DNA from 4 places in the Bacillus sp. T3 genome. Region 3 is predicted to be linked to each of the others. Evidence: riboswitches for the same ligand, from Rfam matches in the RefSeq annotation. Region 3 holds a riboswitch; each other region holds the start of a gene.

What was found. A riboswitch is a leader RNA that binds a small molecule or an ion and turns the genes downstream of it on or off. The one in region 3 is predicted to bind S-adenosylmethionine.
Region 1: another riboswitch for S-adenosylmethionine. It lies ahead of RGF10_RS10040 (methionine biosynthesis PLP-dependent protein); the one in region 3 lies ahead of RGF10_RS22230 (homoserine dehydrogenase).
Region 2: another riboswitch for S-adenosylmethionine. It lies ahead of metK (methionine adenosyltransferase); the one in region 3 lies ahead of RGF10_RS22230 (homoserine dehydrogenase).
Region 4: another riboswitch for S-adenosylmethionine. It lies ahead of RGF10_RS04300 (O-acetylhomoserine aminocarboxypropyltransferase/cysteine synthase family protein); the one in region 3 lies ahead of RGF10_RS22230 (homoserine dehydrogenase).

Annotation. Positions count from the first base shown of each region.
Region 1 is NZ_CP137761.1:1,927,897-1,931,056, forward strand. It holds gene metC (cystathionine beta-lyase) at 1-707, opposite strand, end outside; gene RGF10_RS10040 (methionine biosynthesis PLP-dependent protein) at 707-1,819, opposite strand; SAM riboswitch class I at 1,904-2,016, opposite strand; gene RGF10_RS10045 (GTP cyclohydrolase II) at 2,216-2,959, shown strand; gene ribD (bifunctional diaminohydroxyphosphoribosylaminopyrimidine deaminase/5-amino-6-(5-phosphoribosylamino)uracil reductase RibD) at 2,972-3,160, shown strand, end outside.
Region 2 is NZ_CP137761.1:1,044,362-1,047,521, reverse strand. It holds gene metK (methionine adenosyltransferase) at 370-1,569, opposite strand; SAM riboswitch class I at 1,800-1,941, opposite strand; partial or broken gene pckA (phosphoenolpyruvate carboxykinase (ATP)) at 2,252-3,160, shown strand, end outside.
Region 3 is NZ_CP137761.1:4,330,265-4,333,424, reverse strand. It holds gene RGF10_RS22240 (DEAD/DEAH box helicase) at 1-195, shown strand, start outside; gene RGF10_RS22235 (trans-sulfuration enzyme family protein) at 348-1,487, shown strand; SAM riboswitch class I at 1,575-1,685, shown strand; gene RGF10_RS22230 (homoserine dehydrogenase) at 1,795-3,015, shown strand; gene RGF10_RS22225 (hypothetical protein) at 3,120-3,160, shown strand, end outside.
Region 4 is NZ_CP137761.1:852,713-855,872, forward strand. It holds gene RGF10_RS04285 (toprim domain-containing protein) at 109-462, shown strand; gene RGF10_RS04290 (thioredoxin family protein) at 473-781, shown strand; gene RGF10_RS04295 (hypothetical protein) at 805-1,185, shown strand; SAM riboswitch class I at 1,229-1,331, shown strand; gene RGF10_RS04300 (O-acetylhomoserine aminocarboxypropyltransferase/cysteine synthase family protein) at 1,416-2,726, shown strand; SAM riboswitch class I at 2,853-2,969, shown strand.

The sequences.
Region 1 (3,160 bases), 2.2 Mb from region 3:
ACGCCAAGTACAGCCCCAAATGAGTTTTGTAAAAAGCCTAATCTTTTTGCTAATTCTTCATCCTTGACGACAGCTAGTCCAGCAACAACGTCACTGTGACCTGACAAAAATTTAGTGGCACTATGAAGGACAACATCAGCCCCAAGTTCAAGTGGTTTTTGGCTGGCAGGTGTTAGAAAGGTATTATCGACGAATGTAAGAGCGCCGCATTTCTTTGCTAGATCACTAATCGCTTGTATATCCGTTACCTTTAATAATGGATTTGAAGGCGTTTCAACATAGAATAATTTTGTATTAGGTTGAATGGCTTTTTCAACTTTTTCGAGGTCAGTCATATCAACAAATGTATGTTGAATGCCAAGTCTAGATAAAACCTCGGTTACCATACGGAAGGTACCACCATAAACATCCTCAGTAATGACTACGTGATCATTCTGTGAGAGAAGGAGAAAGGCAGTTGAAATAGCTGCCATCCCAGATGCAAAGGCGAATCCTTTTATACCACCTTCTAATTCGGCAATCACATCCTCCAAAGCTTCCCGAGTAGGGTTTAAACTTCTTGCATAATCATATTTTCCAAACTGATCGACATCAAACTGATGGAAGGTTGATGCATGCTGAATGGGCACACTCACTGCCCCAGTGTTCGGATCAATTTTATGGCGATTGTGAAGCAGTCTTGTTTCAAATGTGTAGTTTGTCTCCATTATACCGCAACCTCCTTTTTAGCGTGTGTAAGCGCGTGTTGTAAATCATTAATGATGTCTTCTGAATCCTCTAGGCCAACTGAAAAGCGTAAAAGCCGATTACAGACACCCGTTTCCTCACGAATGTGTTCAGGGATGTCGGCATGTGTTTGTGTCGTAGGGTAGGTAATAAAGCTTTCAACGCCTCCTAAGCTTTCTGCAAATGAAATCAGCTTCATGTTTTGTAGGAAGGGATTTACCCAGGCTGCATCTTTAATACGGAACGAAACCATTCCACCTTTACCAGGGTAAAGGACATCGATTACATCTTCGTGTGCGGATAAGAACTCCACGACTCTTTTTGCATTTTTTTCGTGTCGTTCCATCCGAAGTGATAATGTCTTCATGCCTCGAATCAACAGCCAAGAATCAAACGGGCTTAATACAGCACCAGCGGCATTATGAAAGAGGGCAAGTTTATCACAAAGTTCTTTGCCCTTTGCGACGATTAGACCGGCAAGAACGTCATTATGACCACCTAAATATTTTGTAGCGCTATGAATGACGATATCGGCTCCAAGTGTAATTGGTTTTTGCAGGAGCGGTGTATAGAAGGTATTGTCAACGATTAGTAAAATATTGTTTTCATTGGCGATTTTCGCAACTGCGCCTATATCGGTTTGCTCCATTAACGGATTCGTTGGTGTTTCAATAAAGATTGCTTTCGTTCTTGGAGATATGTATTTCGTAATCTCCTCAGGGTTTGTTGTATTCACATAATGGCTCGTTAAGCCCCACTTTTTAAAGCCTTGTTCAAGGAGTCGGTAAGTTCCACCATATAAATCTTTGGATACAATCCATTCGTCCCCTGATTGGAAAATCGATAATATGGTAAGGATGGCGGCCATGCCCGAACTACAGGCATATCCTTGGTCGCCAGCTTCTAGCTCTGCTATCGCCTGCTCCAAAATTTTTCTAGTTGGATTCCCAGTTCTTGTGTAATCAAATCCGGTTGATTGTCCAATTCCTTCATGTCGATATGCAGTAGAAAAATAGACCGGTGGATTTACTGTTCCTGTTGTTTGTTCACTACGATTTCCAATTTGCGCTAGCACAGTATCAATTTTGTACAAAGCCGCCACTCCTTTTCAAGTAAAAATAAAAAAGTCTTCTTTCTAAGAAGAAGACTTAAGTGTAGTTGGGACATTTAGCCATTCTCCTTATCTTTCAAGTTTTTACAACTTGCTGGACTTAGCACCTTTTCAATGATAAATCATTGATGGTTGCTGAGGTTTCATCGGGCCATACCCTCAACCTCTCTGGATAAGAAATAAAAATATTTTATTTTTTTAAACTTTACTATATATATAGTAATAATGTCAATTAGTTTATAAAAATATTCTGGGAAATCAATAAATATTCTCAATTAATTTAGGAAGCTTTATTACTTGACGCGTATTGTTTACTATTTTATGCTCAGTTACATAATTATAGTAAAAATAGCGTAGTGAAGAATGGGGATTGAAAATATGCTTTCAATAGAAGTAAAAGATATTTTAAAAGAAAAGATGACCATGATTAATATAGATAATAAACCAGCAATTTGTCTCGTCGGTCCAGTCAAATTACCCGTGCAATTAGGTGATAATGTTGTTACATTTAAATGGTACTCTTGGTTAAAATTAAAAGAGGAATACATAGATAAAGAACAGATTCTCGATTCACTTTCCACTGCCCGTTTGGCTGATTTACAGCAATCATCCATTTTAGTTTATGGAGATTTTGAACACAGTGAGCAATCGTTCGTTAGGTTTCATAGCATTTGTCATACGGGTGATATTTTTGGCAGCAAACGCTGTGACTGTGGATATCAGCTTCAGCAATCACTGAAAATGATTGTTGAGAATGGACACGGCGCATTGTTTTACTTGGCTAATCATGAAGGAAGAGGAATTGGCCTCTTTTCAAAATCATTAGCGTATTTATTGCAGGAACAGGGAATGGATACGGTTGATGCCAATCACGCATTAGGTTTTGAAGATGATTTAAGGGCTTACGATGAGCCATTGTTCATATTACGAGCCATGCGATCAAAACCAGTTGTCCTTATTACAAACAACCCGAAAAAGCTTCACGCACTTAAAGAAAAAGGTCTTTCAACTAATTCTCACATGCCGCTTTGGGGTGGAATTAGTGAACACAATGAAAAGTACTTAGAAACGAAAATCTTAAAATCTGGGCACATCCCAGAACAAACGCGAATACCTAGTTAAGGAGCTATTAAAATGAAAACAGACCAATATTTTATGAATATTGCCTTAGAGCTTGCCGCCACGGCAAGAGGGAAAACGAATCCAAATCCACTCGTAGGGGCTGTTATTGTTAAAGACGGGATGATTGTTGGCTCGGGTCTGCACCGCCGGGCAGGTGAACCACATGCGGAGGTGCATGCATTTCGTATGGCAGGAGACCAT
Region 2 (3,160 bases), 1.3 Mb from region 3:
TATGTACGTTCACCTTCTCCGTTCATTTAAGAAGTTCTTTATTTAAATAAACAGCTGTGTTAATTAGAATGTTGATTTCCGCTCCAGGTACTCAGCGCCGCGCGGGGCGGGCGGTGAGCCTCCTCGGCGTTTTACGCCTGCGGGGTCTCACCTGTCCCGCTGCTCCCGCAGGAGTCGAGTACCTTCCGCTCCAATCAACATTGTGTGCAAACATGAAAATGTGCTATAACAAGCCTTATTTTAATAAAAGAACCCTCATTAATTTGATTATGAATCGACTCTTGCTGAATTCATACCTTCTATACTACCATATCGGAATCAAATAAAAAACAGGAGTTACATCCTAGTGTAACTCCTACTTTGTTCATATTAATTAGTAGCTTGCGCCTTCAATGTTTCTGCTTTATCTGTACGTTCCCAAGGAAGATCGATATCAGTTCTTCCAAAATGACCATAAGCAGCTGTTTGCTTATAGATAGGACGACGAAGGTCAAGCATTTTGATAATACCAGCTGGACGAAGATCGAAGTTTTTGCGAACAAGGTCAACTAATACATCCTCGCTTACCTTGCCAGTTCCAAACGTATCCACCGCAATCGATACTGGTTGTGCAACCCCAATCGCATACGCAAACTGAACTTCAACTTTTTCAGCAAGACCCGCTGCAACGATGTTTTTGGCAACATAGCGTGCAGCATAAGCAGCAGAACGGTCAACCTTTGTAGGATCTTTTCCTGAGAACGCGCCACCACCATGACGTGCATAACCGCCATAAGTATCAACAATAATCTTACGACCTGTTAAACCAGCATCGCCTTGTGGTCCACCAATTACGAAGCGGCCTGTTGGGTTAATGAAGTATTTTGTATTTTCATCAATTAGTTCTGTAGGAACCACTGGATTAATTACATGTTCTTTAATGTTTCGTTGAATTTGCTCTAGTGTAGCTTCTGGGTGATGTTGAGTTGAAATAACGATTGTGTCAATCCGCACTGGCTTGTCATTTTCATCATACTCAACAGTAACCTGCGTTTTACCATCTGGACGAAGGTACGGAAGAATATCCTCTTTACGAACCTCTGTTAGACGACGAGCAAGCTTGTGCGCTAACGAAATCGGAAGGGGCATAAGCTCTTTCGTTTCATTACAAGCAAATCCGAACATTAAACCTTGGTCACCTGCACCGATCGCTTCAATTTCATCATCGGTCATGTTACCCTCTCTTGCTTCAAGTGCTTGGTTAACACCCATAGCAATATCAGCTGACTGCTCATCAATTGAAGTTAGTACTGCACAAGTTTCTGAATCAAAGCCATACTTTGCCCGTGTATAACCAATGTTTTTGATTGTTTTACGAACAAGTTTAGGGATGTCGACATAAGTAGAAGTTGTGATTTCACCTGCTACTAGTACAAGACCAGTTGTAACTGAAGTTTCAGCAGCAACGCGAGCATTTGCATCCTTTGCTAAAATCGCATCTAAAATCGCATCAGAAATTTGGTCACAAATCTTATCCGGATGACCTTCTGTTACCGATTCAGAAGTAAACAAACGACGTTTTGTTGACATCTGAGTTCCTCCTTTTATATAGAAATAAAGCGAGGTTAATCAAGAATATGTAACTGTCCTATTTGTAACCTCAATTTGATACGGTACTCATTCCCTAAGTAGTATGAAATAAACATGGGGTTTTTATCCTGATAACAGAATAAAAACGACACGCGTCACTTCAAAAGGTGCAAAATAAAAACCTTTCCTATTAAATGAGGAAAGGTTTGAGTTAACAATTGCGCCTTTCACTCTTATCGTTCAAGGTTATACCTTGCGTCAGGTTAGCACCTTTGCTATGAAAAATCATTAGACTAATGTCTTGATAGATTTTTAACATAGCAGGTTGCTGGGTTTCATTGGGCCTGTCCCTCCACCAGCTCGGGATAAGAGAGTATCCGTTCAAGGTAGAATAATACCGTAACCGTTCAAATTGTGTCAATAGCTTTTTCAATTGTTCACGATTGTGTAACCATTTTTCGACAATTATCGATTTAAATCTACCTCATTATTAGTTCCTTATTTACTAAAATAGAATATCCTAATTAACAAATTAATTTAATTAACAACCATATTTAAGGAGGAAACCATAATAATTTAGATATTTTTTTAAAAAAGTGGATATTAGTATAGATTAATTAGTTAAATGTGTTATACTATTCACAACACTCAAAAATATTTGATAAAGGATGGTATTTATCAGATGAACTCTGTCAGTATCTCTAATGAACTAAATGTATTGTTAAAGGGTAGCAATATTCGTAATCAGCTTTCTGTACCGCAATTAGTTGAAAAGGTTTTAGAACGCAAAGAAGGAATTATCTCCTCTACTGGAGCTGTTCGTGCAACAACAGGGAAATATACAGGTCGTTCTCCAAAAGACAAGTATATTGTAGAAGAAAGTTCTTCTAAAGATAAAATAGAATGGGGTTCTGTAAACCAACCAATCTCTGAAGAAGCATTTTCAAATCTTTACAATAAGGTTATCAACTACTTGCAGCAAAAAGAAGAAGTATTTGTTTTCCGTGGCTTTGCAGGTGCAGATAAAAAATACCGCTTACCAATTCAAGTTATCAACGAATACGCTTGGCACAACCTGTTTTCTCACCAATTGTTCATTCGTCCAAATGATGGTGAATTAGAAGAGCATAATGATGCTTTCTCTGTTATTTGTGCTCCAAATTTCAAGGCAGATCCAGCAGTTGACGGAACTGCAACTGAAACCTTCATCATTATTTCTTTTGAACAGAGAACGGTCCTCATTGGTGGAACAGAATATGCAGGGGAAATTAAAAAATCTATATTCTCTGTTATGAACTATCTGCTTCCTGAAAACGGGATTATGCCAATGCACTGCTCTGCAAACGTAGGCGCAGAGGGTGACGTTGCTTTATTCTTTGGTCTCTCCTGGAACTGGAAAAACAACATTATCAGCAGACGCTAATCGCAAATTAATTGGCGACGATGAGCACGGCTGGTCAAATAACGGCGTCTTCAATATTGAAGGTGGCTGCTATGCAAAATGCATAAACTTATCTCGTGAAAAAGAACCACAAATTTTTGATGCGATTCGTTTCGGCTCTGTGCTTGAGAATGTAATCCTTGATGAGGA
Region 3 (3,160 bases):
GTTGATTTTCCGAAAGAGATTAATCAATATGTTCACCGTTCTGGACGAACTGGACGCTTTGGAGCAAGCGGAACTGTAGTGGCTATTGTAACCGATAGAGAGGAAAGAGAACTGAAGAAATTCTACCGAGAACTTGGTCTAACCGGTAAGAAGAAGGTTTTCTATAAAGGTGAATTAGTTTCTCCTGAAAAATAGGCCAGAACGATTGCTGAAATAAAAATATCTATTTGAATTCGCTTACAAAAACTGATTTCCCCGATAGGAGATTGACGAAACAAACGGATATTGTTATAGTCATCATGTATTTTCAGATAAGTTTTTCTATTCTTAAAAGAAGGTGAACGGTTTTGTCCAGGTTTGAAACGGAAGTACTACATGGTGTTAAAAAAAGCAAAATGCCAATCAAAAGTAAAGTAACCCCAATTTATCAAACGACAGCTTTTACTTTTTCTGATCTTGATGAATTAGAGGGCTATTATCAAGGACAAGGAAACTATTTGTATTCACGTGTTGGAAATCCGAATACAGATGAATTAGCAGAAGCAGTAGCAGCTCTTGAAGGTGCTCCCGCTGGTGTCGCAACTTCATCTGGACTTTCAGCTATTTTAGCAGGGGTACTAGCTGTGGTGAAAAGTGGAGATCATATTGTGGCTGCAGAAGATTTGTATGGGGGTAGCTTTCAGCTCCTGCAAGGGGAACTAAACCAATTCGGGATTGAAGTCACGTTCGTATCCTTCACAGACCTTGCCCAGGTTGAGAAAGAAATCAAATCAAATACAAAATTATTATACACAGAATCCATTACAAATCCGCTCCTTCGAGTACAAGATATCGAGGAGTTTGTCCGAATTGCAAAGAAGCATAAACTCACCACTCTTGTGGACAATACATTTGCCACTCCTTATCATTGCCAGCCATATGGAAAAGGGGTAGATTTAGTTGTTCATAGTGCGACGAAGTACATTGGTGGTCATAGCGATGTGACAGCTGGAGTACTAGTAGGTGAAAAGGACTTGCTAGCAAAGGCAACCGCAAAGGTTGTAAACCTTGGCACAAACGTAAGTCCGATTGAAGCATGGCTAACAACGCGTGGTTTAAAAACATTAGCAATAAGAATGGAAAAGCAGTCCAAAAACGCGCGAGAGCTAGCCCTTGCCCTTCAAAACAATAAACTTGTAGAGAAGGTTTATTATCCGTTTGAACACGGCGAGAGCGGATATGGTGCGATTGTCACAATCAAGCTTGCTAACACAGTTAATGTAAATGAATTCTTTAAAAATCTTTCCTGGATTAAAATTGCGCCAACCTTGGCTGGTGTAGAGACATCTGTTTCCCATCCAGTCATTACCTCGCATCGTGCTTTACCTGCTGAGGCACGTGACGCATTAGGAATTACATTTGAGGTTGTCCGAATTTCGGTTGGAATTGAACATGCAGAAGATATCGTTGGCATTTTTGAGCAAGCGATGACTAAAGCTGCAAAGTAAAAGTGGATTTTAGTTGACATATTTCGAAAATCTAACTAATATGTAGAGTAAGCTAATTATTTTTAATAAAATGAAAAATTAAATAATCTCTTATCATGAGTGACGGAGGGAACAGGCCCTATGAAGTCCGGCAACCATCAAGCATTGCTTGAAAAGGTGCTAAATCCTGCAGACAGTGTGCTGTCTGAAAGATAAGAGGAGGAAAAAACCCTCTTCTTATGAAGAGGGTTTTTTGTTGTTACGACATTAAATAAACCTGGACACTACATAAATCGAAATGAAATTTTCTATTAGGGAGATGGAGAAGATGGCAACGATAAATATTGCACTTTTAGGATATGGAACAGTTGGAAAAGGCGTTTATCAAACAATTGAGATGCATCAAAGTCGCTTTAAGGCTCTATTGGGTAAAGAGGTGAAAATCATTGCCGTATTAGTAAAAAATATCGAAAAGCATTCATTACCAGATCAGGATGTTCTGTTAACAACTGATTTTGATGAGATTCTTCAACTACCAAAGCTTGATGTTGTAATTGATGCGATTGTGGGAAGAGATCTGGCGTATACTTATTTGCAATCAGCCATTAAAAAGGGCTGTCATATCATTACAGCTAACAAAGAAATGTTTGCTCATCACGGGGAACAGCTGAAGGCATTAGCAGATGAATACCATGTATCGATTGGATTCGAAGCGACTGTGGCAGGCGGGATTCCTGTTATTCAGACCCTGAATACGCTGTTAAATGTTAATGGAATAACAAAAGTGGAAGGTATACTAAACGGGACATCGAATTTTATCTTAACAAAAATGAGAGAGGAAAACCTTTCCTTCTCCGCTGCATTAATCATTGCGCAAGAGCAAGGCTATGCAGAATTGGATCCCAAAAATGATATTGAAGGAATCGATGCATTCTTTAAAGCGATGATTTTAAGTCAAGTCATTTTTGGGGAGCAGCCCAATTGGTCGGATGTCACGCGATCAGGGATTACTGAAATTTCGTCCGAAAAAATTGGTCTATTTTCAGCACTAGGTCTACGCTTTAAGCATGTAGCTTCGATTGAAAAAAGCACAAATGGCGTTAGCTGTTCTGTGAAACCAGTCCTTGTAAGCTCAACCCATCCTTTATATCAGATAGAGGGTGTGCAAAATGCCATTTCAATTGAGGCTGATATCGTCGGCAACATTTGTATCCAAGGACCTGGTGCGGGGATGTACCCAACTGCAAGCGCGATAGTAGAGGACATTATCCATATAGTGAATCCTTCTAATGCTAACATCACAAATAATAGTCTTGTGGAGGAAACGAAAATAGAACAACCTAACTGGGTTCTTTTCGGCAAGGGCTTGAAGGAATTATCCTGGCCATCAACAATCGAAATCGTTGGTTTCTTACGACCATCCCTTTTACTTGTGTCTGGTTCAGCAAATGAACTTGAAACGATCACACAAGCTGCACCAGAGCTTCAATGCTATGAAGTATATGGCGATATTACGAAACTGGATTTTTCAGAACGTCTAGCCATTTAAGCATTTTTAAATTTGTTTTGAACCAAGAGTTGGACTAATAGGAATAATGGTGATGGAACTGTCTCATACTACCTTTGAGAAAATAAATAAAGGGGTTGTGAGTCATGGGCAGAACAAAATTAGGGAATGCCAATGCCAATCGAAA
Region 4 (3,160 bases), 1.1 Mb from region 3:
AATATTAGTTAAAAATATAAATAGTTGAGTCTTAGGAGGAATACTACACCAACTTATTGAATATTGAATAATCTAAGATAAATACAACTTCGTTTTCAGGTGATAAATATGAGAGAGCTCAGCGATAAAGTAATCATTGTTGAAGGCACTTCAGATAAGAAGAAAGTTAAAGGCATTATTCGGGAGCCAATTGAAATTATTTGCACCAACGGTACGATAGGGATTAACCGTTTAGAAGAATTAATTGATTCTGTCTTAGATAAAGAAGTCTATATTTTAGTCGATGCTGATGAGGCTGGAGAAAAACTTCGGAAGCAATTTAAACGCGAGTTTCCAGAAGCGGAGCATCTTTATATCGATAAATCATATCGTGAGGTCGCTACCGCACCTGTACACCATTTAGCGACTGTTCTAGTCCAAGCAAACATAGATATATTTACTGAATTTTTAGAAAGAGGATGAATCGCAAGAAATGAATGAGTTGTCAGTTGAACAAGCCAATACAATCCTCCATCAAGAATTTGAAGGAGTCCTCTATTTGTATACTCCAATGTGTGGTACATGTGCAGTGGCTCAAAAAATGCTTACGGTCATTGAGGAGCTTATACCAGAAGTCGAGATGGTTAAAGTCAATGTGAATTTTTCCCGAGCGCTAGCTGAACAATTAAAAATTGAAAGTGTACCATGCTTATTAATATTCAAACAAGGTAGAGTGCAACAAAAAATATACGCATTTCAGTCTGTTCCATATTTGTACGACACAATCAAAAAGATCATCTAAAGGGATAAGGTGGGGTGAGTTCCTTGGGTTGCCTAGTGGAGTCTTTTGTCGAAACGTTTAATCATAAGCTTCATCTTCACGATTTAGTTAAAAATAATCCTATACAGGTATGTATTGATACCGAAAAAGGAAAGAGTTATTTCATCGTGCAAAATGGTCTTGCTAGAAATGCTGTTCAAGAATCAGTGTCAGATGAGTGTGATATCGTTTCAATTGCAACCAGTTATGATACTGCAACTGAATTATTATCCGGAAAAATAAAATTACGAGAAGCACAGGCACAAAAGCTACTCACTGTTTCAGGTTCACTACGGACAGCACTATTGTTAGAAACTGTTTTCTATTTAACAACCAAGGATATGTATATAACAATAGATTCAGAAAAGTTAAATAATATTTATTGACTTAAAAAGAATCGCTATGATAAGGTTTAAAAGTAAATAGAATTTCTTATCAAGAGAGGTGTAGGGACTGGCCCGACGACACCCAGCAACCGGTTCAGAACACGGTGCTAATTCCAGCAGAGTAAGACAACTCTGATAGATAAGAAGAGATGATAAAGTTAGCGAACCCTCTTCTTATTAGAAGTGGGTTTTTTGATGTTTACTATCATTACATAAGGGAGAGAGAAAGAATGAGTGAAAAACAAAAAAATTATCGATTTGAAACCTTAAGTGTTCATGGTGGCTTAGCACCAGATCCTGTAACTGGGGCGCGTGCTGTTCCGATTTATATGAGCAATGCCTATCAATTTGAAAACACTGAGCATGCTGCGAATTTATTTGCCCTAAAAGAACCAGGTTATATTTACACAAGAATACATAACCCAACTGTTACGGTATTTGAAGAGAGAGTGGCTTTACTAGAGGGTGGTATCGGAGCACTCGCAGTCGCAAGCGGAATGTCGGCGATTACATTAGCCATTTTGAATGTCGCTCAGGCAGGGGATGAAATTGTTGCCGCGTCAACTCTTTATGGGGGAACTTATAATTTATTTGCGATGACGCTACCACGTTATGGAATTAATGTGAAGTTTGTAAATGCAGAGGATCCAGAAAATTTTAGAGCGGCCATTACGGATAAAACGAAAGCAGTGTTTGCTGAAACAATCGGCAATCCAAGCCTACGTATTTTAGATATCGAAAAGGTTGCAGATATTGCGCATGAGGCAGGAGTACCGTTAATCGTCGATAATACATTTGCCACACCGTACTTGTTAAAGCCAATTGAATATGGGGCAGATATTGTCATCCATTCTGCAACAAAGTGGTTGGGTGGAAACGGTACGACATTAGGTGGAGTCATAGTGGATGGAGGTAAATTCGATTGGGGTACGGGCAAGTTTCCTGGGTTCGTTACCCCAGACCCAAGCTACCATGATCTCGTGTATAGTGAAGCGCTTGGGGCAGCAGCCTTTATCGTTAAGGCTCGTGTTCAGCTGTTGAGGGATATGGGACCTGCAATCTCGCCACAAAATGCATTCCAGCTTACATTGGGGTTAGAGACATTGCACGTAAGAATGAAGGAACATATTGCTAACACGAAGGAAATCATAAAATATTTACAAGCACATCCTGCCGTAAAATGGATTTTATACCCAGGAAATGAGGATCATCCGGACAAAGCTCTTGCTGATAAATATTTACCAAAAGGACCTGGATCTGTCGTTGTATTTGGAATTGAAGGTGGACGTGAGGCAGGGGCGAAATTTATTAATGAATTAAAGCTTTGGACACATGTTGCCAATGTTGGCGATGCTAAAAGCTTAGTCATTCACCCAGCCAGTACAACCCATCAGCAATTAGATGAAGAGGGCTTAGCAGCCGCAGGTGTTCCAGAAGATTTAATTCGTCTTTCAATTGGAATTGAAAATGTCGAAGATTTAATCGAAGACCTTGACCAAGCAATCGAAGTAGCAACTGGCTTAACGAGTGCTGTCAAATAACTTAGGTAAAAATATCCATTATTTTAAAATAAATATTCTAATTGACAGAAATAATTTATGCGTGATAGAATCACTTTAATAGTAAGGAATTCAGAACATATAATTGATTGAATAATAGAATAGTTGCTCTTATCAAGAGAGGTGGAGGGATGTGCCCTATGAAGCCCAGGCAACCGTCATATTGCTTAGCAATGTGAAAAGGTGCCAATTCACACAAAGTCATACGACTTTGGAAGATGAGAGAAGGGAAATAGAAACTCACTATGCCTTTCTGCTCATTTTGCAGATAGGCATTTTTATTAGGTTCGAATTCTTTCTAAATTTTATTAAAATAGCATTTGTTAACTGTTGGAATTCAGGATGAAGGTACATTAAAGAAAAAACATATAAACATGCCAAATTATGAATGAATGGTTAAGAACATTCAAAACATA